Regions from separate parts of the Kitasatospora sp. NPDC127116 genome, predicted to be linked through region 2. Evidence: riboswitches for the same ligand, from Rfam matches in the RefSeq annotation. Region 2 holds a riboswitch; each other region holds the start of a gene.

Region 1 (9,921 bases), on a different contig from region 2:
TCCTCGGCGGCGACCTCGATCAGGCCCTGGCCCAGCAGCCGGTCGAGCGCCCCGTAGAGCGTGCCGGTGCGCATCCTGACCCGGCCGTCGGAGATCGCGGCGATCTCCTGGATGAGCGCGTAGCCGTGCCGCGGGGCATCGGCCAGCGCGGTGAGCAGCAGCAGCGTGGGCTCCTGCATGGAGCGTTCAGTCATACGACTACATATATCGTCAACCTACCTATAGGTCCAGCGCCCGGCCGGGCCGCCACAATGGTCGCCATGCCGACCACCGAGCACGACCCGTCCGCCGCCGCGCACCGGCAGTCCGCCGGGCACCGACCGTCCACCCCCGGGCACCGGCCGCTCGGCGAAGGCCCGCTCACCGAAGGCCTGCTCGCCGCCTGGACCGCGCTGCTGACCCGCTGCGGGGCCGCCGTCGAGCCCGAACCGTACGGCCGGGAGCTGCTGCGCCGCTGGTCGGAGCCGCAGCGCCGCTACCACACCGTCACCCACCTGCACGCCGTGCTGGAACACGTCGACGAGCTGGCCGGGCACGCCGACGACCCGGAGGCCGTCCGGCTCGCGGCCTGGTTCCACGACGCCGTCTACCGCCCCGACCGCACCGAGAACGAGGAGCGCAGCGCCGCCCTGGCCGTCCGCGCGCTGACCGCCGCCGGACTGCCCGCCGAGCGGGTCGCCGAGGTCGAGCGCCTCGTGCTGCTCACCGTCGGCCACGACCCGGCGCCCGGCGACCGCAACGGCGAGGTGCTCTGCGACGCGGACCTCGCCGTCCTCGGCGGCAGCCCCGAGGCGTACGCGGCGTACGCGGCCGCCGTCCGCGAGGAGTACGGCTTCGTCCCCGCGCCGGACTTCTCGGCCGGCCGGGCCGCCGTCCTGCGCCATCTGCTCGCCCTGCCCGCGCTCTACCGCACCCCCGCCGCCCGCGAGCGCTTCACGGCCGCCGCGCGGACCAATCTGACGGCCGAACTCGGCGCCCTCTGACGCCCGTCAGCCCCGCCGCGCGAGCACCCGGTCCGCGGCGGCCATCCCCGCCGGCACCGCGGGCAGGCGACCCACCACGGCCCACCACGCGTCCTGGCCGGCCCCCGACAGCTCCACCGCGGCCCACCAGAGCCCGAGCCCGCAGCACCCGCCCACCGCACCCCACACCCAGCGCCTCATGCCGCCACCGTACGCACGGGTCTACGCGAGCTTCCCCACGGGTGCCACCACCGCGCCCTGCTTGCCGCACACCCAGTGCGGGTCCGGCCCCAGCTCGGGCTCCACGCCGAGGGCGTGCGGGTCCCCGTCGGCCGCGCAGTCGGCGCACAGCGGCCAGCGCCCGTACGCCTCCAGCAGCGCGTCCTGGACGTCCTGGGCGACCAGCCCGAGCACGTACTCGGTGCCGTCCGGCCACTGCTCCAGCCACCAGCGGCGGTGCGTCACGGCCTGTTCCACCAGCGAGACGACGGCGGCGTCCGCCACGTCCCGCGCGGTGAGGTCGGCCAGGATCAGTGCCCGCGCGTTGTGCAGGGCGGTCTCGATGTCGTCAGCAGCCATCCGTCCATTCTCCGTCGACACGTCCGGAACGCCGAAACGCCCGGAACACCCGGAACGCCCGGAACACCCGGACCGCCGAAACGCCGTGTGGGCGGCCCCCCGAAGGGAACCGCCCACACGGACGAGGTCCAACCGATCCGATCGAAGCGATCAGGATCAGAAGTCCATGTCACCGCCCGGCATGCCGCCGCCGGCGGCCGCGGCGGCCTTCTCCGGCTTGTCGGCGATGACGGCCTCGGTGGTGAGGAACAGCGCCGCGATGGAGGCGGCGTTCTGCAGCGCGGAGCGGGTGACCTTGGCCGGGTCGATGATGCCCTCGGCGATCAGGTCGACGTAGGTGTTGGTGGCCGCGTTCAGGCCGTGACCGGCGGGGAGGTTGCGCACCTTCTCCACCACGACGCCACCCTCCAGGCCGGCGTTGGTCGCGATCTGCTTGATCGGGGCCTCCAGCGCGACCTTGACGATGTTGGCACCGGTGGCCTCGTCGCCGTCCAGCTCCAGCTTGTCGAAGGCGACACCGGCCTGCAGCAGGGCGACGCCACCACCGGCGACGATGCCCTCCTCGACGGCGGCCTTGGCGTTGCGGACGGCGTCCTCGATGCGGTGCTTGCGCTCCTTGAGCTCCACCTCGGTGGCCGCGCCGGCCTTGATGACGGCCACGCCGCCGGCCAGCTTGGCGAGGCGCTCCTGGAGCTTCTCGCGGTCGTAGTCCGAGTCGCTGTTCTCGATCTCGGCGCGGATCTGGTTGACGCGGCCCGCGACCTGCTCGCTGTCGCCGCCACCGTCGACGATGGTGGTCTCGTCCTTGGTGATGACCACCTTGCGGGCGGTGCCCAGCAGGTCGATGCCGGCGTTCTCCAGCTTGAGGCCGACCTCCTCGGAGATGACGGTGCCACCGGTGAGGATGGCGATGTCGCCGAGCATGGCCTTGCGGCGGTCACCGAAGCCCGGGGCCTTGACGGCGACGGACTTGAAGGTGCCACGGATCTTGTTCACGACCAGGGTCGACAGGGCCTCGCCCTCGACGTCCTCGGCGATGATGACCAGCGGCTTGCCGCTCTGCATGACCTTCTCCAGCAGCGGGAGCAGGTCCTTGACCGAGCCGATCTTGGAGTTGGCGATGAGGATGTACGGGTCCTCGAACGTCGCCTCCATGCGCTCCAGGTCGGTGGCGAAGTAGGCGGAGATGTAGCCCTTGTCGAAGCGCATGCCCTCGGTGAGCTCGAGCTCCAGACCGAAGGTGTTGCTCTCCTCGACGGTGATGACGCCTTCCTTGCCGACCTTGTCCATGGCCTCGGCGATGAGCTCGCCGATCTGGGTGTCGGCGGCCGAGATGGAGGCGGTGGAGGCGATCTGCTCCTTGGTCTCCACATCCTTGGCCTGGGCCAGCAGCTGGTCCGAGACGGCGGCGACGGCCTTCTCGATGCCGCGCTTCAGGGCCATCGGGTTGGCGCCGGCGGCGACGTTGCGCAGACCCTCGCGAACCAGGGCCTGGGCGAGCACGGTGGCGGTGGTGGTGCCGTCACCCGCGACGTCGTCCGTCTTCTTGGCGACCTCCTTGACGAGCTCCGCACCGATCTTCTCGTACGGGTCCTCGAGCTCGATCTCCTTGGCGATGGAGACACCGTCGTTGGTGATCGTGGGGGCGCCCCACTTCTTCTCCAGCACGACGTTGCGGCCCTTGGGGCCGAGCGTGACCTTCACCGCGTCGGCGAGCTGGTTCATGCCACGCTCAAGGCCGCGGCGAGCTTCCTCATCAAAGGCGATGATCTTGGCCATCAGAAGTGGTCCTCCGGGACACGGTCGACTGCTCGGACCAAGGGGTGCCCGCGACGGACGGCCCTGGTGCGCGGAGGTCCATTCCCTCCGCTCCCGGGGGCCTCACCGACCCGGTCCGCTGTCACTCTCACACTGTGAGTGCTAACGCCAATGATTAGCACTCCGGGTGGGCGAGTGCAAGCCCAATCGGCAATCCGCGAGCCGCCGCCGGGGCCGCCCGGGAACGCCGACGGGCCCGTGCGACACGAGTCGCACGGGCCCGTCGAGAAGCGAGAGGTCACCAGCCGCAGGGCCGCGCCGAGCTCCTGGGGTCGGAAGGGGTCAGACCGCGGCGCGGACCATGTCCGCCTGCGGGCCCTTCTGTCCCTGAGAGATCTCGAACTCGACCCGCTGGCCCTCCTCGAGGGTGCGGTAGCCGTCCATCTGGATCGCGCTGTAGTGGACGAAGACGTCCGCACCACCGTCGACCGCGATGAAGCCGTAGCCCTTCTCCGCGTTGAACCACTTGACGGTGCCCTGAGCCATTCCGAACTCCCCTAGTGCTGTGCTGGCCCTTCACGCGCCCGCAGGTCGCGGGCCCGGGTTGGTTGAAGGCCGGCCCGGGGAACCCCCCCTGGGCGCAGCCGTGCACGCCGCAACCCTCCGTGCAGGACGCCAGGCGGCTTCCGGCGAGCGGGTGATTGCGTCGACCGCCGCTGAATGTATCCGGATCGACGCCCTCTGCAACAGGGCCAGCCACCGGTAATTCCGCCTCGATGTCAAGGGACAGGACGGGCCGAATCGGAATAATCTCGGCATTTCACGCCGGACATAGCGGACGAATTACTCAAATGTCCGCGGGAATTCTGACATCCGCCTGACATGTTTCACGGGCCGGTCCCGCCGGCCGGACGCCCCCGGGCCGAGCACTGCGGGGGCCGAAAGGGAAACCCTGTTCCCAACCGAGCCACACTCTACTCCGACTCGACCGGGAAATATTCCGGCCGGAATGCCAGCGGTCGCCCGCGCATACGGGAAACGGAATTCCGTACGCGCGGGCGACCGCGGGTTGGTCGCGAAGGCTCAGCAGCCGCCGGCCACCGCCGGGATGATCGAGATGCCGGCGCCGTCCTCGATCTCGGTCGCCAGGCCCTCGGCGAAACGCACGTCGTCGTCGTTCACGTAGACGTTCACGAAGCGGCGCAGCTTGCCGGTGTCGTCCAGGATGCGGGCCGAGATGCCCGGGTGGTTCTTCTCCAGGTCGGCGACGACCTCGGCCAGGGTGGCACCCTCGGCGGTCACCACGGCGGCACCGTCGGTGTAGGTGCGGAGGATGGTGGGAATGCGGACGTTGGCGCTCATGACTCTCCTTGCGGGGGCGGGGCCGATCGGGTGGTTCAGGCGGACGCGAGGCCGGCGGCGCGGAACGAGTCCAGCGTCGGGCGGATGACGGCGGTCATCCCGGCGTCGGAGACGGCGTCCAGGGTCTTCAGGCCGTCGCCGGTGTTGATCGCGACGGTCTCCTTGGCCGGATCCAGCTGCCCGGTCTCGACCAGCTTCTTCAGCACGCCGACGGTCACCCCGCCCGCGGTCTCGGCGAAGATGCCCTCGGTCCGCGCCAGCAGCCGGATCGCCGCCACGACCTCGGCGTCCGTGACGTCCTCCACCGCGCCACCGGTGCGGCGGGCGATGTCCAGCACGTACGGGCCGTCGGCCGGGTTGCCGATCGCCAGCGACTTGGCGATGGTGTCCGGCTTGACCGGCTTGATCACGTCCCGGCCGGCCTTGAACGCGGCCGACACCGGCGAGCAGCCCTCGGCCTGGGCACCGAAGATCCGGTACGGCCGGTCCTCGACCAGGCCGAGCCTGATCAGCTCCTGGAGGCCCTTGTCGATCTTCGTCAGCTGCGAGCCCGAGGCGATCGGGATCACGATCTGCTCCGGCAGCCGCCAACCGAGCTGCTCGCAGATCTCGTACGCCAGCGTCTTGGAACCCTCGCCGTAGTACGGCCGCAGGTTCACGTTGACGAAGCCCCAGCCCTCGCCGGCCGAATCGCCGATCAGCTCCGAGCAGAAGCGGTTCACGTCGTCGTAGTTGCCCTCGATGCCGACCAGCTCGCCGCCGTACACCCCGGCCATGACGACCTTGCCCTGCTCCAGGTCGTGCGGGATGAACACGCAGGACCGGAACCCGGCCCGGGCCGCCGCCGCCCCCACCGCGCCGGCCAGGTTGCCGGTGGAGGAGCAGGACAGCGTGGTGTACCCGAACGCCCGGGCCGCCTCGATCGCGCAGGCGACCACCCGGTCCTTGAACGAGTGCGTCGGGTTCCCGGAGTCGTCCTTGACGTGCAGCTGGGCGGTGAAACCGAGCTCCCGGCCCAGGTTGTCCGCCTTCACCAGCGGGGTCCACCCCGGGTTCAGATTGGGCTTCGACGCCACGTCGGCCGGAACCGGCAGCAGCGGCGCGTACCGCCAGATGGACGCCGGACCGGCCTCGATCCGCTTGCGCAGCTCCTCGGCGCCCTCGCTGCCGAACTCGTAGGCGATCTCCAGCGGGCCGAAGCACTCCAGGCAGGCGAAGCTGGGGCCGAGCGGGAAGCGGGTGCCGCACTCGCGACAGGACAGCGCGGCGGCGGGGCCGAGGTCGACGGGCGGGGGTCCCCCCGGCCGAAGGCTGGGGGAGGGTGCGGCGGTGTCGATAGCCATGATGGCGAGGCCTCTCTCCTCATCTTCCCCGTGGCACGGTCGCGCCACAGGCCGGAATTGGCACCTGTCCCGCCGGGGCCTGTCGACAGACAGCCGCGCGGGAAGGTTGCCGGGACGTCAACGGGCCGTTCCCTCAGTCCCTCTGGATGAGCTTGTGAAATTGTGGTGATGCTCAACGGCGACCCCGGCGTGCAAAGGTCCGACCGCTGTACGAAGACTGTATCCGAAGGCGTCAATCCTGAACGGGTCCGTCCGCCACGCGAGATGACCCGTCCCACCGACCCCGCCGAGGAGACCTCCGTGCCCGCCGAACCGATTCCCGAGCTCCTCCCGCAGGCGGCGTCCTGGCTGCGCCGCCGCTCCTGGAGCGCGGCCGACCGGCCGGTCCGCACCCTCCTCGCCGCCAAGGAACGCACCGGCCGCACCGTCAGCGTGGTCCTCCCCGCCCTGGACGAGGAGGCCACCGTCGGCGACATCGTCCGCACCATCCGCCGCGAGCTGATGGAACGCCTCCCGCTCGTCGACGAACTCGTCGTCGTCGACTCGGGCTCCACCGACGCCACCGCCGCCGTCGCCGCCGAGGCCGGCGCCCGGGTCGAGCACCGCGACGCCGTCCTGCCCCGGCTGCCCGCCGTCCCCGGCAAGGGCGAGGTGCTCTGGCGCTCGCTGCTGGTCACCCGCGGCGACATCGTCTGCTTCGTCGACGCCGACCTGCGCGAATTCGACCCGTCCCTCGTCTCCGGCATCCTCGGCCCGCTGCTGACCGACGAGTCCATCCAGCTGGTCAAGGCCATGTACGACCGCCCGCTGGAATCCGAGGGCGCCGTCCTGCCCGCCGGCGGCGGCCGGGTCACCGAACTCGTCGCCCGGCCCCTGCTCAACCTCCACTGGCCGGAACTCGCCGGTTTCGTCCAGCCCCTCGGCGGCGAGTACGCGGCCCGCCGCTCACTGCTCGAACGGCTGCCCTTCCCCACCGGCTACGGCGTCGAACTCGGCCTGCTGGTCGACGCCCTGGAACTGGCCGGCCTGGACGCCCTGGCCCAGGTGGACGTCGGCGTCCGGCACCACCGCCACCAGGACGGCCAGGCCCTCGGCCGGATGGCCGCCACCATCTACCGGACCGCCCTGGAACGCCTCGACCGCACCCACCGCCTCAAGGCCTCCGCCGACCTCGTCCACCCCCAGCTCACCCAGTTCACCCGCGACCCGGAAACCCGCGCCTTCACCGCCCACACCCACCCGGTGACCGCCCTGGAACGCCCCCCGATGCACACCGTCCCCGAATACGCGACCCGTCATTGAGGGGTTTGCCGCCCCGAACCCCCGGCAACATCCCAACCATGGGCGATCTCACGACCAACCGTTCGAGCGCGACCGGCACCGCCCCCGTCCTGGTTGCCTCCAACCGGGGACCGGTGTCCTTCAGCACCGCCGACGACGGCACGCTGACCCTGCGCCGCGGCGGCGGCGGACTGGTCTCCGGCCTCTCCGCCATCGCGGACCCGAACGCCGTCTGGGTCTGCGCCGCCCTCAACGACGCCGACCGCAGAGCCGCCGCCGAGGCGCCGCGGGGCCGCCTCGACCTGGCCGGCCACGAGGTCGGCGGCCAGGCCGTACGGATGCTGGACATCGACCCGCAGACCTTCGCCCGCGCCTACAACGGCGTCGCCAACTCCACCCTGTGGTTCGTCCACCACCTGCTCTACGCGACCCCCACGGCACCCGCCTTCGACGCCGGCTTCCGCACCGAGTGGGCCGCCTACCGGGCGTACAACGAGGCCTTCGCCGAGGCCCTGGCCGCCGAGGCCGCCCCGAACGCCGCGGTCCTCGTCCAGGACTACCACCTCTCCCTGGTCCCGGCCCTGCTCCGGGCGGCCCGCCCCGACCTGCGGATCGGCCACTTCTCGCACACCCCCTGGGCCCCGCCCGAGTACTACCGGATGCTGCCCGACGACGTCGCCCGGGCCGTCCTCACCGGCATCCTGGGCGCCGACCGGGCCGGCTTCCTGACCGAACGCTGGGCCCGCGCCTTCGCCGCCTGCTGCGAGGACCTCCTGGACGCGACCGTCGACCACGACGCGCTCACCGTCACCCTCGACGGCCGCACCACGGGCCTCGGCGTCCACGCCCTCGGCGCCGACGCCGGCTTCCTGCGCGAACGCGCCCACCGCCCCGACGTCGACGAACGCCTCGCCGCCCTCCGCCGGACCGTCGGCGACCGCCGCACCATCGTCCGGGTCGACCGCACCGAGCTGAGCAAGAACATCGTCCGCGGCCTCCAGGCCTACCGGCACCTGCTCCGCACCCGCCCCGAGTGGCACGACCGGGTGGTGCACATCGCCTTCGCCTACCCCTCCCGCACCGACCTGGCCGAGTACCGCGACTACACGGCCACCGTCCAGCGCCTCGCCGACGAGATCAACGCCGAATTCGCCACCCCCGCCTGGCAGCCGCTGCTCCTCCACGTCGACGACGACTTCCCGCGCTCGCTCGCCGCCTACCGCCTGGCCGACGTCGCCCTGGTCAACCCCATCCGCGACGGCATGAACCTGGTCGCCAAGGAGGTCCCGGTGGTCTCCGACAACGGCTGCGCCCTCGTCCTCTCCCGCGAGGCCGGCGCCCACGCCGAACTCAAGGACGACGCCCTCACCGTCAACCCCTACGACGTCATCGCCACCGCCGACGCCCTCCACGCCGCTCTCACCATGGACCCGAAGGAGCGCGCCGACCGCACCGGCCGCCTGGCCGCGGCGGCCACCGCGCTCCCCCCGCAGCAGTGGTTCCTGGACCAGCTCAACGCCCTGTGAGCGCCTCCCCGAGAGCCCCCAGCAGCTCCACCACCCCCTCCGGCCCGGCGACCACCAGATCCGCCCGGTCGGCCAGCTCCCGCACCGGCGCGTCCCCCACCGCACCGGCGCACACCAGCACCCCGGCCACGCCCTCGCCCCGCAGCTTCTCCACCGCGGCGAAGGCCGCCACGTCCCCCAGGTCGTCCCCCGCGTAGAGCACCGCACGGGCCCCCCGCTCCCGCAGGAACCCGGTCAGCGCCGCCCCCTTGTCCACCCCCGGCGGCCGCAGCTCCAGCACCAGCCGCCCGGGCTCCACCACCAGCCCGTGCTCGGCCGCCAGGTCCCCCACCGGCGCCCGCAGCAGCTGCAGCGCCTCCTCGGGCGCCGCCGTCCGCCGGGTGTGCACGGCCACCGACCGCCCCTTGTCCTCCACCCACGTCCCCTCGGGCGCCCCGACCCGCTCCAGCACCACCGGCAGCACGTCCCGCACCCGCGCCACCCCCGGATGCGCCTCCGGCGCCGAGAGCTTCCCGTCCTCCCACCGCTCGGCCCCGTAGTGCCCCAGCACCACCACCCCCGGCAGCCCCGCGAACCCCCCGTACTCCACCGCCACCGCGGCCGGCCGGCCCGTCACCACCACCACGGCCCCCACCACCGAGCCCAGCCGCCGGAGAGCTCCCACCACCCCCGGATGCGCCCGCGCCCGCCCCGGATCCGCCACGATCGGCGCCAAGGTCCCGTCGAAGTCCAACCCGATCACGGCGTCCCCGGGCGCCGCCAGGACGGCCCGCACCCCGTCCCGGCCGGCCTCGGTCCCCGGCACGAACATCTCTTCAAAACCCATACCGAAGCCCCTACCCCGGACCGCCCCCTCCGCACCCACCCGGCGCCCGGCCGTCCTCCCTGGAGCCGTCCCGTCACCGGGCCCCCCGCCGGGCCTCGCGAATCCGCCGCAACCGATTCACCAGCACCGGCGCGTGCGCCAACGCCGCCTCCCGGTCCAGCAGAGCGTTCAGCACCTGGTAGTACCGCGTCGAGGAGAGCCCCAGCTCCTCCCGGATCGCCCGCTCCTTGGCCCCCGCCGTACGCCACTGCCGCCCTTCCAGCGCCAGCACCGCCCGCTCCCGC
Region 2 (9,921 bases):
ACCGAACGGAACAGCGCCGAGCGGGCGTCCAGTCCGTCCGGCACCGCGTCGGCCGGCACGCCGAGCGCCACCAGGAAGCCGCTGAGCACCGCCTCCGGGTCGGCCGGGGTGGCGTCGGCGCCCCGCAGGTCGACGTACAGCTGCCCGTCCGGGTAGGCCTCGCGCACCCGGTGGGCGACGTGCAGGGCCAGCGCGGTCTTGCCGACCCCGCCCATGCCGACCACGGTCGCGATCGCCAGCGCCTGCTGGCCGGGCGCGCCGAGGGCCCCGCCCAGCCGCTCCACCAGCACCGTACGGCCGGTGAAGTCGGCCGCGTCGGGCGGGAGCTGGGCCGGTCTGGGGGCCGGCACGCCGTTCCCGGCCGGGGCGGCGGCGGGTGCGTCCGGCGCCGCGGGTCCGCCGGCCGGCTCCGGCGATCCGGCCCCGGGCGCGGTCCGCTCCGCCGGGCCGGGCACGGGCGCGGCCGGCCCGGGCAGGGCGGACACCGGCCGCAGGACCGGCGCCGGGGCGGCCAGCGCCGGGTCGCCCTCCAGGATCCGCTGGTGCAGCAGGTCCAGCTCCGCTCCGGGCGCCACGCCCAGCTCGGCCAGGAACAGCTGACGCGCGCCGCGGAACACCGCCAGCGCGTCCGCCTGCCGCCCGGCCTGGTACAGCGCGCGCATCAGCAGCCCGTACGCCCGCTCGTGCAGCGGGTGTTCGGTGGTCAGCGAGGTCAGCTCCGGGATGCACCGGGAGTAGCGGCCGAGCGCCAGGTCCAGGGCGATCCGCTCCTCCAGCAGGGTCAGCCGCAGCTCCTGGAGCCGCTGGCGCTGGCGCTGCGCGAACGGGCCGGGGATGCCGGCCAGCGGCTCGCCCTGCCACAACTCCAGTGCCTGGTTCAGCAGATCACGGGCCTGCTGCGGCTGCCCGGCGGCCGCCGTGCGCTCGGCCTGCGCCGCCAGCTCCTCCGCCTGCGCGGCGTCCACCGCGTGCTTGGGCAGCACCAGCCGGTAGCCGTCCCCGACCGAGGTCAGTACGGTCGGAGCGTCCGGTTCCTCGCCGTGCAGCACCTTGCGCCACCGCCAGGCGTACGTGCGCACCGTCGTCATCGCGGTGCCCGGCGGCTCCTCGCCCCACAGGGCGTCGATCAGGTCGGTGGCGCTCGCGCCGTGGCCCGGCCGCAGCAGCAGCACCGCCAGCATCGCCTGCTGCTGGGGGCTGCCCACCTTCAGCGCGGTCGCGCCGCGCTGCGCTCTCATCAGTCCCAGCACCGAGAACCGGAAATCATCCATCCCTGCACCTGCCCGCCTCATGTGCTCGCCCCCGTCCGCGCACGTGCCGCCCCCCGATTCGATGAGCCCCTATCAACCCACGGCACCCCGCGGATGTCGAGGGATCATCGACCCGGTGGTGATCCGGCGTTGATCGGCCGTGACCACAATCGACGGTGTGGCGCCCGCAGTCGGCCCGGCCCCGACCGCCGGACCCGCCACGTCCCCGGTCGCCCGGCCGCCGTCCGGCCGACCACCACGGCTCTCGGAGGCGGACCCCCATGAACACCGACCTGCTCCACCGGCTGCTCGACGTCGACCCGGCCGCCGGACCGGTCGACCTGCTCCACCGCGCCCGGGGCGAGCGCCATCTCCCGTACCTGGTGCTCGCCGCGCTCGCCCGGGACGGCGTCCGGATGGGCCGGCACGCCCGCGCCGAGCTGCAGCGCGCCCGCGACCGGGCCGAGTGCTACGCGGGCGTCGCGCGCGACCTCGCCGACGCCACCGGGGTCCGTCCGATCCGCGACCTGCCGCTGGCCGGCTACTACCCGCCCGACCTGCCCCGGCCGCTGGCCGAGCTCGGCCTCGTCAGCCCCACCGAGGCCACGCTCTGGCAGGCCGTCAACCGGCTGGTCACCGATCACCCGGTGGAGTCCGTGGAGGTCACCCTGTTCGGCGAGCGGCCCCGGCACACCGCCGTCACCCTGCGCTGGCCGGGCGAGGACCCGCTGCTGGACCCGTGGTACCAGGTACGGGTCGCCACCGCCGCGCTCACCGGCGACCTCGCCACCGTCCCGGTCCGCCCCTACCTGGCCGCCGACGACCACGTGGAATGCCTGATCGCCCTCGCCGAGGAGGGGCTCGGGCGGGCCTTCCTCGCGGGCGACGTGATCGACGTGGCCCAGCTCGCCGGGCAGCCCTTCGACCCCGTCGAGACCGCCGCGGTGGTCGCCGCCTACCGGCTCGCCCCGGAGGCCGCCGCCCTCCTCGACCTCGCCGCCGAACACGTGCCGCTCGGCTCCCTGCGGGACGTGCGCACCGTCCTGGAGACCGAGGTCGCCCCCGAACGGCGCCGCCGCCGCGGCCGCCACCGCCCGCTCCGGCCGCGCCACGGCACCCTGCTGCGCCGCACCGTCATCCGGCACCGGTGGGACGAGGCCCTGCTGCTCCCGGCCGGCGACGCGACCCTGCTGCTCACCCCGGTCGCCGACTACCTGCTCGGCCCTGAGGGCACCCGGCCGACGGCCTCCGAACGCGCCGCCGCCCTCGACGCCCTGAATGCCTGGGACGCCACCGCCCCCGGCGGCCCGGACCGGGCCCCGTGCACCGGCCTGTCGGAGCCGCGCCACCGCTGAGCGGGCCCGCGGGCGGCGGCCGGGGGTGGGGGCCGGAGGTGGGGGTCGGAGGTGGGGGGGCTTGCCGAGCGGCCCGGGAAGTCTTGTATCGTTCCTGGCGAATCATCCAGAGGGGTGGAGGGACCGGCCCTACGAAGCCCCGGCAACTCCCCGTTCGACCCGGCGTCCGAAGTACGCGCCGTGCCGTCCGGGGGCAGTGCCAACTCCGGCCTGTCGCCACTGTGGCGCGGGAAAGATGAGGAGACACGGTGCTCTCTGTGCTGTCCTTCGCCCGGGCGCTTCCCGCCCCGGCGCTTTCGCGTACCCGTCTCGTGCCCGGCGCAGGCATTCGGCCGTTTCCCCCGGCCCGTCCTCGCTGACCACACCCCCCGGCTCCCCGCCAGGAGCCGCCGTGAGCAGCGACCGTCCGCTGCTCCGGGCCCCGAGACTGGAGTACCCCCACATGGAGAACACGAGCGGCGTCGGCGTGCTCGACAAGGTCACCTCGATCCTCGGCACCCTGGAGGCCGGCCCCGTCACGCTGGGCGGCCTGGTCGCCGCCACCGGCATGGCGCGGCCCACCGCCCACCGGCTGGCCGTCGCACTCGAACACCACCGCCTGGTCAGCCGGGACACCCAGGGCCGGTTCATGCTCGGCCCGCGGCTCGGCGAGCTCGCGACGGCGGCCGGGGAGGACCGGCTGCTGGCCGCGGCCGGCTCGGTCCTCACCCAGCTGCGCGACATCACCGGCGAGAGCGCCCAGCTCTACCGCCGGCAGGGCGAGGTGCGGATCTGCGTGGCCGCGGCCGAGCGCCTCACCGGCCTGCGCGACACCGTTCCGGTGGGCGTCACCCTCCCCATGAAGGTCGGCGCCGCCGCCCAGATCCTGCTCGCCTGGGAGGAGCCCGAACGGCTCCACCGCGGACTGCAGGGCGCCCGCTTCACCGCCACCGCGCTGAGCGGGGTGCGGCGCCGGGGCTGGGCCCAGTCGGTCGGCGAGCGCGAACTCGGGGTCGCCTCCGTTTCCGCGCCGGTCCGCGGCCAGTCCAACCGGGTGGTCGCCGCCGTCACGGTCTCCGGCCCGATCGAACGCCTCACCCGGCACCCCGGCGCCCACCTCTCCCAGGCCGTCGTCGAGGCCGCCCACCGGCTCACCGAGGCCCTGCGCCACCCCTGAGCGGGGGCTCCGCCCGCGTCGGGGGCCCCGCCTGCCCCGGGCTCAGGCCCGGGGCAGCAGCACGGCGCGGGAGGGACGCGGGATCCGGCTGATCACCGAGCCGATCAGGGTGCCGATCGACACCCCGAAGACCGCCGACACGGCCGTCAGCACCGACTGCGCGCCGTTCCCGACCTCGATCTGCGCGGTGTGCAGCAGGCCGAAGGAGCCCGGTACCACGATCCAGAACGCCGGGAGGTAGAGCACCTGCCAGAGCGGACCGCCCGGCAGCCAGTGCACCAGGGTGGCCGCGGCCGCGGCGGTGACCGCGCCGGCCAGGCCGCCGACCGCCGCGCCGTGCGCCGACCCCACCACCACCTGGACCGTGACGCTGACCGCGATCACCACGACGATCCACGGGACGGCCGAGGGCGGGGTGTTCACGCTGACCACCACACCCGCCACCGCGAGCGCCAGCCCCAGCGCGATCACCCACCAGCTCGGCCTGGCGACCTGTACGTCGGCCAGCGCGGCGGCCGGCACGCCGGCCGCCGTCGCGGCCGCGGCCACCCCGGCGAGGAACAGCGCCAGCTGCACCGCACCGGACACCAGCCGGGCCGTACCCGCGCTGGACGCACCCGCGGCGATCTCCGACAGCCCGGTGACGAGCAGTCCGCCCGGCAGCAGGATCGCCAGCGTGGCCACGATGGTCCGCAGCGGGCCCTCCAGCAGCCCGGCCCGGGCGAGCGAGAGGACCAGCAGCGCGACCAGGAAACCGGCGGTGACGGGCAGCAGCGGCCGCAGGTACGGCAGCCGCCGGGCGAGCACGGTCAGCCCCACGACGATCAGCGAGCCGAGCCCGGCCGCCAGCACGTTCGCCGCCACCGGCTGCAGGAAGAGACAGACCCCCACCCCGACCGGCAGCGCCCCGAGGTCCGACACCCACGCGGGCCGGCGGGCCGGCGCCCGCCGGATCCCGTCCAGCTCGGCGAGCGCCCGGGACCCGTCGAGCTCGTCCGCCCGCAGCCGGTGCACCAGGTGGAGGACGTCGGCCGTCTGCTCGAACCGCAGCGCGGTGCCGACCGGCTGGAACCGGGTGGCGTCGTCCGGCCCCAGCGCGACGAAGAGCCCGTTGGTCAGGGCGGCGACCCGTACGTCCGGCGCCCCCAGCGCCCGCCCCAGCCAGTGGAGTTCCTCTTCGACGTCATGGACGGGCAGGCCGCCGCCCAGCAGGGCTTCGCCCAGTTCGAGCAGCAGACGGCGGAGCGGGTCGGGCGGGGCGTCGATGCCCCGGACCGGGGGAGACTTGCTTGGCATGGCAGGTATCGTCCCATCCCGCCCGAATCGGTCCGACTCTGCCCCGGTCTGATCGGTTCTGCTCACCGTCCGCCCGTGACACCGCCGGGCGCTGTCACGGGCGGACGGTGAGCACCAGCTTCCCCGTGACCCGGCCCTTCTCGCCCTCGGCGTGGGCCTCGGCGGCCTCGGCGAGCGGGTAGGTGCCGGAGACGTGCACGCGCAGCTGTCCGGACTCGGCGAGGGTGGCGATCGCGGCCATCCCGGCCCGGTCGTGCTCGACCAGCAGGGTCTTCGCCGTCACGCCCAACTCGGCGGCACGCTCGGCCAGCCCGTCGAGGTCGTGGGGCAGGATCGACACCAGGACGCCGCCCGGCCGCAGCGTCTCCAGGGAACGCAGCCGGTCCTCCCCGCCGAGCGGGTCGAGGACCACGTCGACGTCCCGGGCCTCCTGCGTGAAGTCGGCGGTGCGGTAGTCGATCACCTCGTCCGCGCCCAGGCCCCGGACGAAGTCGTGCTTGGCGGCGGACGCGGTGCCGATGACGTACGCGCCGCGCGCCTTGGCGATCTGCACGGCGACGTGCCCCACGCCGCCGGCCGCCGCGTGCACCAGGACCCGCTGCCCGGGCCGGACCCCGGCGGTGTCGACGAGGGCCTGCCAGGCGGTGAGCGCCACCAGCGGGAGCGCGCCCGCCTCGACGTGGGTCAGTGCGGCGGGCTTGGGCGCGAAGGCCCGGGCGGGGCCGGTGACGTACTCGGCGTGCGAGCCGGCGCCGTACGGGTAGGGCAGCATGCCGAAGACCTCGTCGCCCGGGGCGAAGAGCGAGACGCCGAGGCCCACCGCCTCGACGGTCCCGGAGACGTCCCAGCCGAGGGTGAACGGGGGCTGCCCGAGGAAGATGCCGCGCTCGCGGTGCTTCCAGTCGGTGGGGTTGACCCCGGCGGCGTGGACGGCGACGAGGATCTGGCCGACGCCGGGCGTGGGCCGTTCGACCTCGGCCTCGTGGAGGACGTCCGGGGCGCCGAGGGTGGTCTGGGTGACGGCTCGCATCGTGTTCGTGGTCATGGACCAAGCCTGCGACCGGGGCCCTGACCTGCGAAATGGCAAGATGGCCAAAGACCGATAGGATCGTGCCATGTCTGCGATCGCACCCCGCAGCCACCGCGGCTCCGGAGCCCCTGGTCTCCGCGGCGCCCGCGGTCTCCCCGGCGCCCCCGGCGACCGGCCGCCGCACCGCGTGGTCGTCCTCGCCCTCGACGGCGTGTACCCCTTCGAACTGGGCATCCCCAACCGGGTCTTCCCCGGCGTGCCGGGAGCGTACGAGGTGGTGACGTGCGCCGCGACCGACGACCGGACGGTCGCCACCGACGCCGACTTCACGATCACCGTCGGGCACGGGCCCGAGGCGCTGGAGAGCGCCGACACGGTCGTCATCCCGCCCTACGCCCTGCACCGCGTCACCGCCGACCTGCCGGAGGCCGAGCGCGCGGCCCTCGCCCGGATCCGCCCCGGCACCCGCATCGTCTCCATCTGCACCGGCGCGTTCGCCCTGGCCGCCGCCGGCCTGCTCGACGGACGCCCCGCCACCACCCACTGGGCGCTGGCGCCGGCCTTCCGCCGGATGTTCCCCCGCGTCGCCCTGGACGCCGACGTGCTGTTCGTCGACGACGGCGACATCCTCACCTCGGCGGGCGCCGCCTCCGGCCTCGACGTGTGCCTGCACGTGGTGCGCTCCGACCACGGCAGCGCCGTCGCCAACCAGGTCGCCCGGCACTGCGTGGTGCCGCCCTGGCGCGAGGGCGGCCAGGCCCAGTACATCGAACAACCGGTGCCGCCGGAGGGCGCCAACGGCACCGCCGCGACCCAGGCCTGGGCCCTGGAACGCCTCGACCGCCCGCTCGCCCTGCGGGAGCTGGCCGCGCACGCGCGGATGAGCCCGCGCACCTTCGCCCGCCGTTTCCAGGAGGAGACCGGCACCAGCCCCGGCCGCTGGCTGATCCAGCAACGGCTGCACCGCGCCCGCCACCTGCTGGAGACCAGCGACCTCCCGGTCGACCGGATCGCCACCGAGATCGGCTTCGCCACCGGTGCCTCGCTGCGCCAGCACCTGCACGCGGCGATCGGGGTGTCGCCCCAGGCCTACCGCGCCACCTTCCGCGGCCGGGCCGCCGCCCCGAGCGAGGCCTGAGCAGCCATCGGCCCGGCTGCCCGCTCCGGCTCTGTCGCTGGTCAGGGCCCCGGCGGAGCGGAAAACCAGGTGCGGACGGGCCGGTTCGCACTCGTATACTCGTGCGAGCTCAGAGAGGGGGAGGTGCGGAAATGAAGCTTGCCGAGGCACTGGCAGAACGCGCGGAGGCGACGCGCCGCACGGAACAGCTGCGGGCGCGCATCGTCAGCAGTGCGCGCCACCAGGAGGGGGAGACGCCCGCCGAGGACGCGGCCCAGCTGTTGGCCGAGGTCGGCGAGGTGCTGGACGCCCTGGAGACGTTGATCCGGCGGATCAACCGGACCAACGCCACCGTGGAGATGGGTCCGGACGGCACGCTCACCGATGCCCTCGCGCGCCGGGACGTCCTGCGGTTGCGTCACTCCGTGGTCACCGCGGCGGCGGACGCGGCGGCGGGGACGGGTGACCGGGGATACGGCCGGCAGCTCCGGTCCGAGCTGATGATGCTCTCCGCGCTCCCGGTCGCCGAACTGCGCGGCCAGGCGGACGCGCTCGCGCGGGAGATCCGCGAGGTCGATGTGCGGATCCAGCGCACGAACTGGGAGGTCGATCTGCTGGACTGACGGTCCGGCATGTTCGGACGATGTGGAGCAGGTAGCAGCTTCGGAGGCGTGCACACACCGAGGGCCGGCGGTATTCCGGCCCACTCCTGGCGCGTGAAGAGCAACGCGGGGTTCGACTCCCCATCAACAGTGCAGCTCAGCACCGCGTACAGGTAACCGTGCACAGCACACAGCACATCACCACGTGCAGGTCCGAGGCGGCGAGGGCGGGTTCGGGGCATTCCACATCGCAGCTCCGCGCAGGAAGTCGGCGGGCCCGACGTCCTGCGCGGCGCGCCGGCCCGGCTCAGGCGTGGAGTGCGGACGGGCCACTGGAAGCTTCGCCTCCGTATGATCCCCGCATGTCCTGGATACGCCGCCGCTCTCGCGCCACCGAGCCCACCGAGCCCACCGAGTCGTCCCAGCGCACCGGGCGCTGCGAGCCGTCCGAGAGCCGACTGCCCGACCGCGAGTTCCTCGCCCTGGTTCGCGATGCCCTCGAAGAGATCGCCCCCGGCAGCACGGAGGGCACCGAACTCAAGGGCAACTCGCTGCTCAGCCCCCGGGGCTGGGCCGTCGCCGTCGGACCGGCAGGACACGGGGACAACCGGCACTACGACCTGATCGCCTCCCCGGACGTGAGTGTCCAGCCCGACGTCCCCTGCTTCACGGACTGCGTCGTGGTCGTCAGCACCCCGCGCGCGGCGGCCGGGCTGTGGGCCCGTTCCGCCGGTGCCTGCATGCTCGAACTGCTCGACGGCCGCGGGCAGTTCGCCGATCACCTGAGCCCCGACCAGGAACACGGCGTCCCGGGACGGCGGTCCATCACCTCGGGCGTGCTGGCCTACGGACTCTCCGCCGAGGAGAACCTCCGCCTCCAGAAGGAACTGCTGGAGGCGCAGGCACTACGCAAGATCGCCGACACCTTCACCGCCGACCTGGAGTCGCCCTGGTTCAACGGTGTCCACCTCTTCTACGGCGGTGCCCCGGGCGCCGTGGAGGCCGAAGTCCGGGTCAACGGCGAGCGGCACGAGGCCGCCTCCGCCGCGCTGGCCGCCCTCGGCCTGCCCGAGCCTACGGTCTTCACCGTCGCCCGGTCCTTCACCCTGGTGCTGCCCGCCGGCTCCGGCCGGGAGCGGCACGGCCACGCCGACGGCGGGCGTGGATGCGACTGCGGCGGGGCCTCGGCCTGAACGGGTGAAGCGCGCCGGCCCGGCTCAGGAGTGGAGCGTGACGTGGGGCAGCGGGCGGCCTTCGGTGTCGAACAAGGCGGCGCCGCAGTCGCAGTGCTCGTCGGCGAGGGTCTCGGTGGGCGGCAGCTCCCACACCAGCATCTGCGAGCAGTCCGGGCAGTTCAGGCTGACCACGGTCTCCTCGGGCTCCGAGCCCCAGGCCCGCACCGGGAGGCCCTCGTGCAGCAGCCCGGTCGGCTCGTGCCCACCGGTCAGCGCGACCAGCAGTTCGTAGGTGTCGGTGCCGTTCTCCCGCACCAGGAGCGTGCGGCCGAGGTCCGCCAGCACGCCGGCGAGGTGGTCGAGCTGGCGGACCGGGAGGTCACCGCGGCGCAGTGTCGGGTCGGCCTCGGCCGCCCGGTGGACCACCTCGGTGTCGATGCCCGCCGGTTCTGCCCCGAAGGCCCGTACCCGGCCGGCCACGAATGCCGCCAGCTGTCCCGGGTGGTCCTCGCCGGTCCAGTCCATGGTGAACATCACCCGGTCGACCCGGACTCCCCGTGCCCGCTCGTCGGGGGTCAGGACCAGCGCTTCCAGTTCTTCCGACTCTTCCAGCTCCGTCATGGCGATCACGCTATCAACGGGCCGGGCGGGCCTCGGCGATCCCGGTATGCCGTTCCCGTTTCCGTACAGGGGAGTTGACCGTAGGTTCGAAGCAGTCGTGAACCGGGGGGAAGCGATGAGGCTTGTCCCGCGGCGCCGTGATGCCGCCGCTCCAGGTGTCGTCGGGCTCGCGCCGGCCTCCTGCACCGCGGCCGATCAGGTGGGCTTCGGGAGCGTCGTCGGCAGGAAGCTCGTCTCCTACGAGCACGTCTGCGCCTGAACCGCCGTCCCGGCCGGGGACGTCCGGACGTCCGAACGCCCCCGGCCGGGGTCGTGGTCG
Region 3 (9,921 bases), on a different contig from region 2:
CCCGGTCGGCAGCTCGCCGGAGCGGGCCCGGTCGGCGATCTGGGCGCGGATCTGCTCGTACGGGGGAGTGGCCGAGGCGGGGTCGACGGACAGCTGCACGGGGGCTCCTGGTGGCGCGGCGGGCGGGTACGGGACTGGCAGACCTGGGAAAGCCCGAGGGCCGCCGACCAGAAGAACTCTGGTCAGCGGCCCTCGGGGTGGCGCTGTGGCGCTTACGGGATCAGTGGTGGCCGTGGCCGCTGGTGATCTCGTGGTGCTCCTCGGCGGTCGGCTTGGGGATCTGGCTGCCCTCGCCGTAGAAGCCGCGGGAGAGCTTGGCCCGGGTGCGGGTGAGGACGCCGGCCTTGCGGGCCACGCCGTTCTCGTCCGTCTGGGCCGGCAGCTCGACCGGCTGGTTCTGGTCGTGCACGGTGAGCTTGAACAGGTCTTTCTGCGGCAGCTGGGCGTGCACCTCGATGAACTCGCCGTGCGGCAGGCGCTTGATGACGCCCGTCTCGCGGCCGTGCAGCACCTTCTCCTTGTCACGGCGCTGGAGGCCGAGGCACCAGCGCTTGGTGATGATGAAGACGACGACCGGGACGACGAAGAAGCCGACGCGGACGAAGTAGGTGATCGAGTTGATCGACAGGTGCAGGTGGGTGGCGAACAGGTCGTTGCCACCACCCATCAGCAGCACCAGGTAGAGGCTGATCCAGGCGGCACCCAGGGCGGTGCGGACCGGAGCGTTGCGCGGGCGGTCCAGGATGTGGTGCTCGCGCTTGTCGCCGGTGATCCAGCTCTCGATGAACGGGTAGACCGCGATCGAGACCAGGACCAGCGGGAAGATCGCCAGCGGGATCATGACACCCAGGTTGAGGGTGTGGCCGCCCCAGACGCTGATCTCCCAGCCCGGCATGACACGGATCAGGCCCTCGGAGAAGCCCATGTACCAGTCGGGCTGGGCGTCCGTGGAGACCTGGTCCGGACGGTACGGGCCGTACGCCCAGATCGGGTTGATCGTGGCGATCGCCGAGACGACGGCGATGAGGCCGAACACCAGGAAGAAGAAGCCACCGGCCTTGGCCATGTAGACCGGCATCAGCGGCATGCCGACGACGTTCTTCTCGGTCTTGCCCGGGCCCGCCCACTGGGTGTGCTTGTGGTAGAAGACCAGGATCAGGTGCGCCACCAGCAGGCCGAGCATGATGCCCGGGATCAGCAGCACGTGGATCGTGAAGAAGCGCGGCACGATGTCGTGGCCGGGGAACTCGCCCCCGAACAGGAACATCTGGACGTAGGTGCCGATCAGCGGGACGGCGAGGATCGCGCCTTCCATGAAGCGGATACCGGTGCCCGACAGCAGGTCGTCCGGCAGGGAGTAGCCGAAGAAGCCGTCGAACATGCCCAGGACCAGCAGCAGGAAGCCGAAGACCCAGTTGATCTCACGCGGCTTGCGGAACGCGCCGGTGAAGAACACGCGCATCATGTGCACGAGCATCGCGGCCACGAAGACCAGGGCGGCCCAGTGGTGGATCTGACGGATCAGCAGACCGCCGCGGACCTCGAAGCTGATGTCCACCGTGGAGGCGTAGGCCTCCGACATCGGGATGCCCTTGAGCGGCACGTACGAGCCGTCGTAGACGACCTCGGCCATCGAGGGCTTGAAGAACAGCGTCAGGTAGACGCCGGTCAGGATGATGATGACGAACGTGTAGAGGCAGATCTCGCCCAGCATGAAGGACCAGTGGTCCGGGAAGATCTTCCGCAGGTTGGCCTTGGCGAGGGAGTAGATCCCCAGCCGGCCGTCCGTCCAGTCAGCCGCGGCTTCCCACTTGTTGGCGGGCTTCTCACGCGTGCTGGAGGGCTTGGCGGCACCGGTCGTGGTGCTGCTCGCGCTACTCATCGAGCACGCTCCCAGTAGCTCGGGCCGACGGGCTCATCGAAGTCGCCGGTGGCGACCAGGTTGCCCTTCTCGTCAGTGATGATCTTCAGCTGCGGCAGCGGGTGACCGGCCGGGCCGAAGATGACGCGGGCGCCGTCCGCCAGGTCGAAGGTCGACTGGTGGCAGGGGCAGAGCGCGTGGTGGGTCTGCTGCTCGTACAGGCTGATCGGGCAGCCGACGTGGGTGCAGATCTTGGAGTAGGCGAGGATGCCCTCGAATCCGAGCTCCTTGGACTTCTCGTCCTTGATGTCCTCGGGCGCGATGCGGACCAGCATCAGGGCGTCCTTGGCGATCCGCTGCTGGAAGTCCTCGCTGTGCGTGGACAGGCCCTCCGGCATGGCGAAGGTGAGCGAGCCGATGACGATGTCCTCGGGCTTCATCGGCTGCAGCGTGTTCATGTTGATCAGCGGCAGCGGCTTGGCCTCGGTCGCCTCCTTCCAACCGGTCTCCTTGAGCTTCTTCTCGGGAAGCGGGCCAAGGTCACGGAGCAGGACCACGCCGGAGAGCGGGACCAGCGCCATGGAGCCGATCAGGGTGTTGCGGATCATCTTGCGGCGGCCGAAGCCGGACTCGGCGGCGCCGGTCTTGAACTGCTCGATGACGTCCGCGCGGACCTCGTCGGAAGCCTCGATCGGGTGACGCTCGGCCGGCAGCTCGACGTCCGACATCAGGGTGCGGGCCCAGTGGACCGCGCCCGCGCCGATCATGAACAGCGCGATGCCCAGGGTCAGGCCGAGCGCGAAGTTCAGCGCGCTGACGTGACCGAGCGGGAAGATGTAGACGATCTTGTCCGGGTCGATGGCCACGTACGAGGCGATGAAGCCCACGGTGGCGAGCATCGAGATCACGAACATCAGCGAGACCTGGCGCTCGGCGCGCTGGGCGGCCCGCTCGTCGATGTCGGTGCGCCGGGGCTCGTGGGCCGGCAGGCCCGGGTCGGCGAACGGGCTGCCGTGGTCGGCCACCTCGCCGGCGGAGCCGTGCGGCTCCGGGAGCTTCTCTTCTGACATGTCGTGGCTCATGACTTCTTGGCCTTGGTGGTGTGGGCGGCGACCCAGATCGCGACCGCGATGAGCGTGCCGAGGCCGAAGATCCAGCCGAACAGACCCTCGGTCACCGGACCGAGGCTGCCCAGGGTGAGACCGCCGGGGTTGGGCTCATCGTTGGTGGTGTGGCGGACGAAGGCCACGATCTGCTTCTTCTGCTCCTCGGGCATGGTGGTGTCCGGGAACGACGGCATGTTCTGCGGGCCGGTCTGCATGGCCTCGTAGATGTGCTTGGCGTCCACGCCCTCGAGCGACGGGGCGTACTTGCCCTTGGTCAGGGCACCACCCTGGCCGGCGAAGTTGTGGCACTGGGCGCAGTTGGTGCGGAACAGCTCGCCACCCTTGGAGATGTCCTCGGGGTTGGTCGAGGTGAACTGCTCCTCCGTCGGGGTCACCGGGCCGGGACCGAGCGAGGCGACGTAGGCGGCGAGCTGGTCGATCTCGGCCTGCGAGTAGATGTTCTTCTTGCGCGGGACCTGGGCGCCGGGCTGCTGGGCGGGCATGCGGCCGGTGCCGACCTGGAAGTCGACAGCGGCGGAGCCGACGCCGACCAGGCTCGGACCGTCACTGCTGCCCTGGCCGTTCATGCCGTGGCAGGAGGAGCAACCGACGGCGAAGAGCTTCTTGCCCTCATCGATCGCGAGCGACTGCGCGGCGACGTCGGCCTGCGCCTTGTCGGCGGGCGCGAACGCGGCGTACAGCCCCCCGGTTGCCGCCAGGGCGAGAAGTAGGACGACCAGCGCCGCCAATGGGTGGCGCCGTCGTGCGGAGAGCTTTTTCACGGAATAACCCCGGTGTCAGGATCTGGTCGACTGGTGGGTGCACCCGGCGGCCGGTCTGGCCGGCACGAGGCTGCCTGTCTAGGGCTGCGCGCGCGGTCGGTCGGTGGGAGCGTCGGCACCGGCAGAAGCGGCCCGTCGCCGGTGAGGGCGGGGGCCGCAGCCGGTGGCCAGCGACCTGATCAGCTGGTTACTTGATCAGGTAGATGGTCGCGAACAGGCCGATCCACACGACGTCGACGAAGTGCCAGTAGTACGACACGACGATCGCCGCGGTGGCCTGCTCGTGCGTGAAGCGCTTGGCTGCGTACGTCCGTCCCAGGACCAGCAGGAAGGCGATCAGACCACCCGTCACGTGCAGCCCGTGGAAGCCGGTGGTCAGGTAGAACACCGTGCCGTACGGGTCGGAGGACAGCGACAGGCCGTCCTTCTTGACCAGCTCGGTGTACTCGAAGACCTGGCCGCCGATGAAGACCGCGCCCATGGCGAACGTGAGGATGAACCACGCCCGGAGCTTCTTCACGTCACCGCGCTCGGCAGCGAACACGCCGAGCTGGCAGGTGAGCGAGGAGAGCACCAGGATCGTGGTGTTGACCGAGGAGAAGGGCACGTTGAGGGCGTGGGCCTTCTCGGTCCAGAACTCCGGCCCCTTGACGGAGCGGAGCGTGAAGTACATCGCGAAGAGGGCCGCGAAGAACATCAACTCGGAACTGAGCCAGACGATCGTTCCGACGCTGACCATGTTCGGCCGGTTGACCGATCCGTGCGCGTGCCCGGTTTCTACTGCTGTTGCTGTCGCCACGACGGACATTATGTCGGTCCCTTATTCCGTCTTCACGTCGGGGGGTGTCCCTCGGAGTGTCCGGTGCGTGCGGTATGCCCCCTTGGGGGGTGCCGGGGTGCCCGGACGGGGGTTGAGCAGCGGCGTGTCCCTTTTCTGATGGTTCCTCGGAGGGGCCTGCGACCCCGTTGCCCGGCGCGTCGCTGCACGGTCGGAGCAGCCGTGGGAGGTAGGGGGACGGGCCCGGGGTCGGCCGTACGGGTGGACTGGACGGGATCGGGTGACGGGCCGTCCTCCGGGCGGGTGAGCCCGGGGCGCGGCGGCTCGGGACGGATCGTGCGCGAGGGGGACTCGGCGGAGGGTGATCGGGAGTAGCATCCGGATCAGGCGAACGTGGTCCGGATCACACTTGAGGGAGCAGGGTCCATGGCGTACACGACCGATGAGACGCTCACCGTCCTCGTCTACAGCGACGACCGCAACACCCGCGAGCAGGTGCTGACGGCGCTCGGCCGTCGGCCCGCCGAGGATCTTCCGGAACTGTCCTACCTGGAGTGCGCGACCACCCCCGCGGTGCTCAAGGCACTGGAGAAGGGGGGCGTGGACCTCTGCGTGCTGGACGGCGAGGCCGTTCCGGCCGGGGGGCTGGGGCTCGGGCGCCAGCTCAAGGACGAGATCTACGGCTGCCCGCCGGTGCTGGTGCTGATCGGCCGGCCGCAGGACTCCTGGCTCGCCGCCTGGAGCCGGGCGGACGCCGCCATCTCCCGCCCGGTGGAGCCGGTGGCGCTGGCCGGGGCGGTCGCCACCCTGCTGCGGGCGCGGCTGGCGAAGCGGACTCCGGTCGTCCGCTGAATTCCCCCCCGGCAACTGGAAAAGAGAGGGGTAGAAGCGGCCCCTTCGCTCGATAGGCTGGCTCCATCCGTACGGACGTCCCCCCGGAGCGGGGAACCGACAAACAGCTGGAGTCAGCCATGGTGAACGTGAACCCTGCGAACGGCGGTAGCGACCCCGCGCAGGTGATCCGCACCTGGCCGGACCTCCTGGCCGCGCTGTTGCAGGGGGAGGACCTCGACCGCGCGTCCACCGCGTGGGCGATGGACCGGATCATGAGCGGCGAGGCGTCCCCCGTGCAGGTGGCCGGGTTCATGATCGCTCTGCGGGCCAAGGGCGAGTCGGTCGAGGAGATCGCCGGCCTGGTCGACGCGATGTACGAGCACGCCGAGCCGCTGGAGATCCCCGGACCGGCGGTGGACATCGTCGGCACCGGCGGGGACCGGGCGAAGACCGTCAACATCTCCACCATGTCGGCGATCGTCGCGGCGGCCGCCGGCGCCAAGGTGGTCAAGCACGGCAACCGGTCGGCCTCCTCCGCCAGCGGCTCCTCGGACGTGCTGGAGAAGCTCGGGGTGGCGCTGGACCTCTCCGCGCAGCGGGTCGCCGAGGTGGCCGAGGAGGTTGGTCTCACCTTCTGCTTCGCGGCCAAGTTCCACCCCTCGATGCGGCACGCCGCCACCGCGCGGCGCGACCTCGGGGTGCCGACCTCCTTCAACATCCTCGGCCCGCTCACCAACCCGGCCAGGGTCACCGCGCACGCCATCGGCTGCTTCGACACCCGGCTGGCCGGGCTGATCGCCGGGGTGCTGGCCGAACGGGGCGCGACGGCGCTGGTCTTCCGCGGCGACGACGGGCTGGACGAGCTGACCATCACCACCACCTCGCAGGTCTGGCTGGTGCGCGACGGGGTGGTCACCGAGACCACCTTCGACCCGCGGGACGTCGGCATCGAGCTGGTCGGCATCGAGGCGCTGCGCGGGGCGGACGCCTCGTACAACGCCGAGGTCGCACGGCGGCTGCTGGCGGGGGAGCACGGGCCGGTGCGGGACGCCGTCCTGCTGAACACGGCGGCGGCGCTGGTCGCGCTGGACCTCGGCGAGGCGCCGCTCGCCGAGCAGCTGGCGGCCGGCATGGAGCGGGCCGCGGAGGCGATCGACTCCGGTGCCGCGCAGGACCTGCTGCGACGCTGGTCGGAGGCCACCAGCCGGATCTGAGGCGGTAGTTGGGGAGCCCGTGCCGGAACGCCGGCACGGGCTCCCGCGCTGTCCGGATGCTGGATGCCCGTTTGACCACCCGATGGACGCGGCCTAGAGTCTTGGCCAGGTCATGAGTGACAGTGCGAAGCCCCAGCTGGCTGTCCGGCAACCCTCCGTCCGTGGCGGGGTGCCCTGGGTGAGGACCGGGTCGTCACGGCAAGCCGTCCGTGCGACAAGCGCGGACGCCCGACGACTAGCACTCCCGGGGTCCCTCACCCCTGAAGGAGTGCATCCTCATGTCCCCTCTCGCCACCACCGAGACCTGCGCCCCGCTCGCCGTCCTCGGCGCCGACGTCCAGGTCCCGCTCGCCAACGGTGAGAAGGTCGGCTACGCGGCGCTGGACTACGCGGCCAGCTCCCCGGCGCTCCAGCGGGTGTGGGACGACGTCGCCGCCTACGCGCCGTACTACGGCAGCGTCCACCGCGGGGCCGGGTACCTCTCCCAGCTGTCCACCGACCTGTTCGAGCAGAGCCGCCGCACCGTCGGCGAGTTCCTCGACCTGCGCGAGGGCGACCAGGTGGTCTTCACCCGGGCCACCACCGACTCGCTCAACCTGCTGGCCGCGGCCCTTCCGGCCGGCACCCGGGTGTTCGCCTTCGAGACCGAGCACCACGCCTCGCTGCTGCCCTGGGCGCACGCCGGACTGGGCGTCACCTACCTGCGGGCGCCGCGCTCCCGGGCCGAGGCGGTGGCCGCCCTGGACGCCGCCCTCGCCGGGGCGCCCGAGGGCCCCAAGCTGCTCTGCGTCACCGGCGCCTCCAACGTGACCGGCGAACTGTGGCCGGTCGCCGAGCTGACCCGGACCGCGCACCGGCACGGCGCCCGGGTGGTGCTGGACGCCGCCCAGCTGGCGCCGCACCACCGGGTCTCGGTCCGCGAGCTGGACGTCGACTGGATCGCCTTCTCCGGCCACAAGATCTACGCGCCGTTCGGCGCCGGGGTGCTGGCCGGCCGGGCGGACTGGCTGGACGCGGCCGAGCCGTACCTGGCCGGCGGCGGGGCGACCCGGACGGTGGCCCGGGAGAGCGACGGCTCGGTGGCCGTGCAGTGGCACACCGGCCCGGCCCGGCACGAGGCCGGCTCGCCGAACGTCATCGGCGCCTACGCGATCGCCTCGGCCTGCCGGGCCCTGACCGAGGCCGGCTTCGATGCGCTGGAGGCCCGCGAGCAGCAGCTGATCGCCCGGCTGACGGCCGGGCTGGAGCGGATCCCGCAGGTCAAGGTGCTGAACCTGTTCGGCTCCGACTCCGCCCGGGTCGGCGTGCTGTCCTTCGTCGTCCGGGGCTGGAACAGCTCGCACTTCTCGGCCGCGCTGTCCGCCGAGTACGGCATCGGGGTGCGCGACGGCCTGTTCTGTGCCCACCCGCTGGTGCGCACGCTGCTCGGGGACGAGGACGTCGCCCCGTCCGAGTGTGGCGCGCCGGAGCCCTCGCTGCCGGGCGAGCGCAGCCTGAACGCGATCCGGGTGAGCTTCGGCGCCGGGACGCCGGACGAGCACGTCGACCGCTTCCTGACCGCCGTCCGGGAGCTGGTCACGGACGGGGCGGCCTGGAACTACCGCAACGAGGGCGGGCGCTGCGTCGCGACCGTGCAGATCGACCGGGGGCGGCGCGAGGGCTGAGCGCTACTCGTCCAGGCCGAGGGCGAAGGCGGCTTCCAGGTCGTGCTGGGAGTAGGTGCGGAAGGCGATCTGGGTCTCGGTGTGGGCCACGCCCGGGACCTTGTTGAGCCGGCCCGGGATGACCTCGGCCAGGTCGTCGTGCCGGCGCACCCGCACCATCGCCACCAGGTTGTAGCCCCCGGTCACCGAGTAGACCTCGCTGACGCCGTCGATGGCGGCGATGGATTCGGCGATCTCCGGGATGCGGTCGACACTGGTCTTGATCAGGACGATGGCGGTGATCACAGTTCGGGCTCCTTTGTGGGGTGCCGCCAGCGTATCGGGCGTCGGCCGGGTCGTCGCGGGGGGTGGCGAACCACGGTGCAGGCGTAGAGGAACCCGGCCGAGAAGCCGATCACGTGGACCAGGTACGCCACCCCGGGCCCGGCCGAGTGCACCGACCACCACTGCAGGGCGAACCAGAGGCCGAGCACCAGCCAGGCGGGGAACCGCAGCGGCAGGAAGAGCAGCAGCGGGACGAGGGTGGTGACCCGGGCCCGGGGGTGGAGGCGCAGATAGGCGCCGAGCGCGGCGGCGATCGCCCCGGAGGCCCCGATGAGCACCCGGGTGGAGTTCGGCGAGTGCGCCTCGGCGAGCGCGAAGCCGTACGTGGTCAGGCTGCCGGCGGCCAGGTAGAAGACGGCGTACCGGGCCCGGCCCAGCCGCCGTTCGACGGTGGGGCCGAAGACCTGGAGGAAGAGCAGGTTCCCCAGCAGGTGGAGCCAGCCGGCGTGCAGGAAGAGCCCGGTGAGGACGGACAGGGCCGGGTGCTTGCCCGGGGTCGGGGCGGCCGGGCAGCCGGGGACCGGGTCGGGGGCCTCGGCCAGCTGCGCGGCGGTCAGCGGCCGCCCGGCCAGCACCTCGGCCGGGACGGCGCCCCAGCGCTGCTCGTACCGCTGCTCCGCGCAGACCCGGGCCAGGCCGGTGCCGTACAGCGGGTTGAGCCCGGCGGCCGGGCCGAGCAGGAAGACCAGGGTGTTGAGTGCGATCAGGGCGTAGCTGACCGCCGGGACGGTCGCGGCCGGGCGGCCGCCCCGGGCGGCGGTGTCGTCGGGGACCGCGAGCGCCATGCGGCCAAGCATCCCTCCGGGCGCCGCAGGTGACACGGCGGTTTACGGCAGGTGGACCAGTGCGGGTGTTCGGGCGACCGGTGGCCGCGATGGTTGCCCCAGGCAATAGGCTTGGGGCGGGCATTCCCGCCTCCCGCCGCCGATGCCGGGGCTCCGGGGGGAGCGCCTGGCCCACGAAGGGACCACCCGAGAGGACCCCCCGATGACCGTCCCCGCCCTGACCGCCGAGACGCGCTGGCGCTGCACCCTGTGCGGCAACCTCACCCGCTTCGACGTGACCCGCACCGCGCGGGTGACCGAGTTCCTGCACTTCGACCTGGCCGGCGAGTCCAAGGTCGAGGAGACCGAGGTGCTGAGCGAGACCATCGAGTCGGTGCGCTGCCGCTGGTGCAACGCGGTGGACCAGGTCGAGCTGGTGGCCCGCCCGGGTGCCGAGGGGGCGCAGGCCCCCACCGAGCAGGGCTGATCCCCGCCGCCGCGGCGGGTGGGTGCGCGGCGCACCCACCCGCGCCGCACGGGACAATGCAGAACAAGACGCACGGAGCGTGACGACAGGGGGAGGTCGCGGCCGTG

What was found. A riboswitch is a leader RNA that binds a small molecule or an ion and turns the genes downstream of it on or off. The one in region 2 is predicted to bind S-adenosylmethionine.
Region 1: another riboswitch for S-adenosylmethionine. It lies ahead of thrC (threonine synthase); the one in region 2 lies ahead of ACFVHV_RS33630 (IclR family transcriptional regulator).
Region 3: another riboswitch for S-adenosylmethionine. It lies ahead of ACFVHV_RS23845 (aminotransferase class V-fold PLP-dependent enzyme); the one in region 2 lies ahead of ACFVHV_RS33630 (IclR family transcriptional regulator).

The regions. Positions count from the first base shown of each region.
Region 1 covers NZ_JBHXTL010000009.1:65,497-75,417, forward strand. Annotated here, with positions in the region: gene ACFVHV_RS05950 (PadR family transcriptional regulator) at 1-194, opposite strand, end outside; gene ACFVHV_RS05955 (hypothetical protein) at 261-983, shown strand; gene ACFVHV_RS05960 (hypothetical protein) at 990-1,163, opposite strand; gene ACFVHV_RS05965 (hypothetical protein) at 1,185-1,541, opposite strand; gene groL (chaperonin GroEL) at 1,698-3,320, opposite strand; gene ACFVHV_RS05975 (cold-shock protein) at 3,642-3,845, opposite strand; gene ACFVHV_RS05980 (ubiquitin-like small modifier protein 1) at 4,383-4,661, opposite strand; gene thrC (threonine synthase) at 4,697-6,004, opposite strand; SAM riboswitch class I at 6,021-6,157, opposite strand; gene ACFVHV_RS05990 (glucosyl-3-phosphoglycerate synthase) at 6,269-7,306, shown strand; gene ACFVHV_RS05995 (trehalose-6-phosphate synthase) at 7,345-8,811, shown strand; gene otsB (trehalose-phosphatase) at 8,798-9,622, opposite strand; gene ACFVHV_RS06005 (DUF3263 domain-containing protein) at 9,711-9,921, opposite strand, start outside.
Region 2 covers NZ_JBHXTL010000115.1:11,937-21,857, reverse strand. Annotated here, with positions in the region: gene ACFVHV_RS33640 (BTAD domain-containing putative transcriptional regulator) at 1-1,271, opposite strand, end outside; gene ACFVHV_RS33635 (hypothetical protein) at 1,532-2,605, shown strand; SAM riboswitch class I at 2,705-2,847, shown strand; gene ACFVHV_RS33630 (IclR family transcriptional regulator) at 3,048-3,761, shown strand; gene ACFVHV_RS33625 (threonine/serine exporter family protein) at 3,804-5,057, opposite strand; gene ACFVHV_RS33620 (NADP-dependent oxidoreductase) at 5,152-6,102, opposite strand; gene ACFVHV_RS33615 (helix-turn-helix domain-containing protein) at 6,275-7,225, shown strand; gene ACFVHV_RS33610 (DIP1984 family protein) at 7,357-7,827, shown strand; gene ACFVHV_RS33605 (DUF6348 family protein) at 8,169-8,999, shown strand; gene ACFVHV_RS33600 (hypothetical protein) at 9,024-9,602, opposite strand; gene ACFVHV_RS33595 (hypothetical protein) at 9,718-9,861, shown strand.
Region 3 covers NZ_JBHXTL010000062.1:25,048-34,968, forward strand. Annotated here, with positions in the region: gene ACFVHV_RS23810 (GntR family transcriptional regulator) at 1-99, opposite strand, end outside; gene ACFVHV_RS23815 (cytochrome bc complex cytochrome b subunit) at 221-1,882, opposite strand; gene ACFVHV_RS23820 (Rieske 2Fe-2S domain-containing protein) at 1,879-2,931, opposite strand; gene ACFVHV_RS23825 (c-type cytochrome) at 2,940-3,749, opposite strand; gene ACFVHV_RS23830 (heme-copper oxidase subunit III) at 3,937-4,557, opposite strand; gene ACFVHV_RS23835 (hypothetical protein) at 4,954-5,379, shown strand; gene trpD (anthranilate phosphoribosyltransferase) at 5,499-6,575, shown strand; SAM riboswitch class IV at 6,684-6,802, shown strand; gene ACFVHV_RS23845 (aminotransferase class V-fold PLP-dependent enzyme) at 6,854-8,239, shown strand; gene ACFVHV_RS23850 (Lrp/AsnC family transcriptional regulator) at 8,243-8,524, opposite strand; gene ACFVHV_RS23855 (rhomboid family intramembrane serine protease) at 8,521-9,348, opposite strand; gene ACFVHV_RS23860 (hypothetical protein) at 9,551-9,814, shown strand; gene ACFVHV_RS23865 (NYN domain-containing protein) at 9,919-9,921, shown strand, end outside.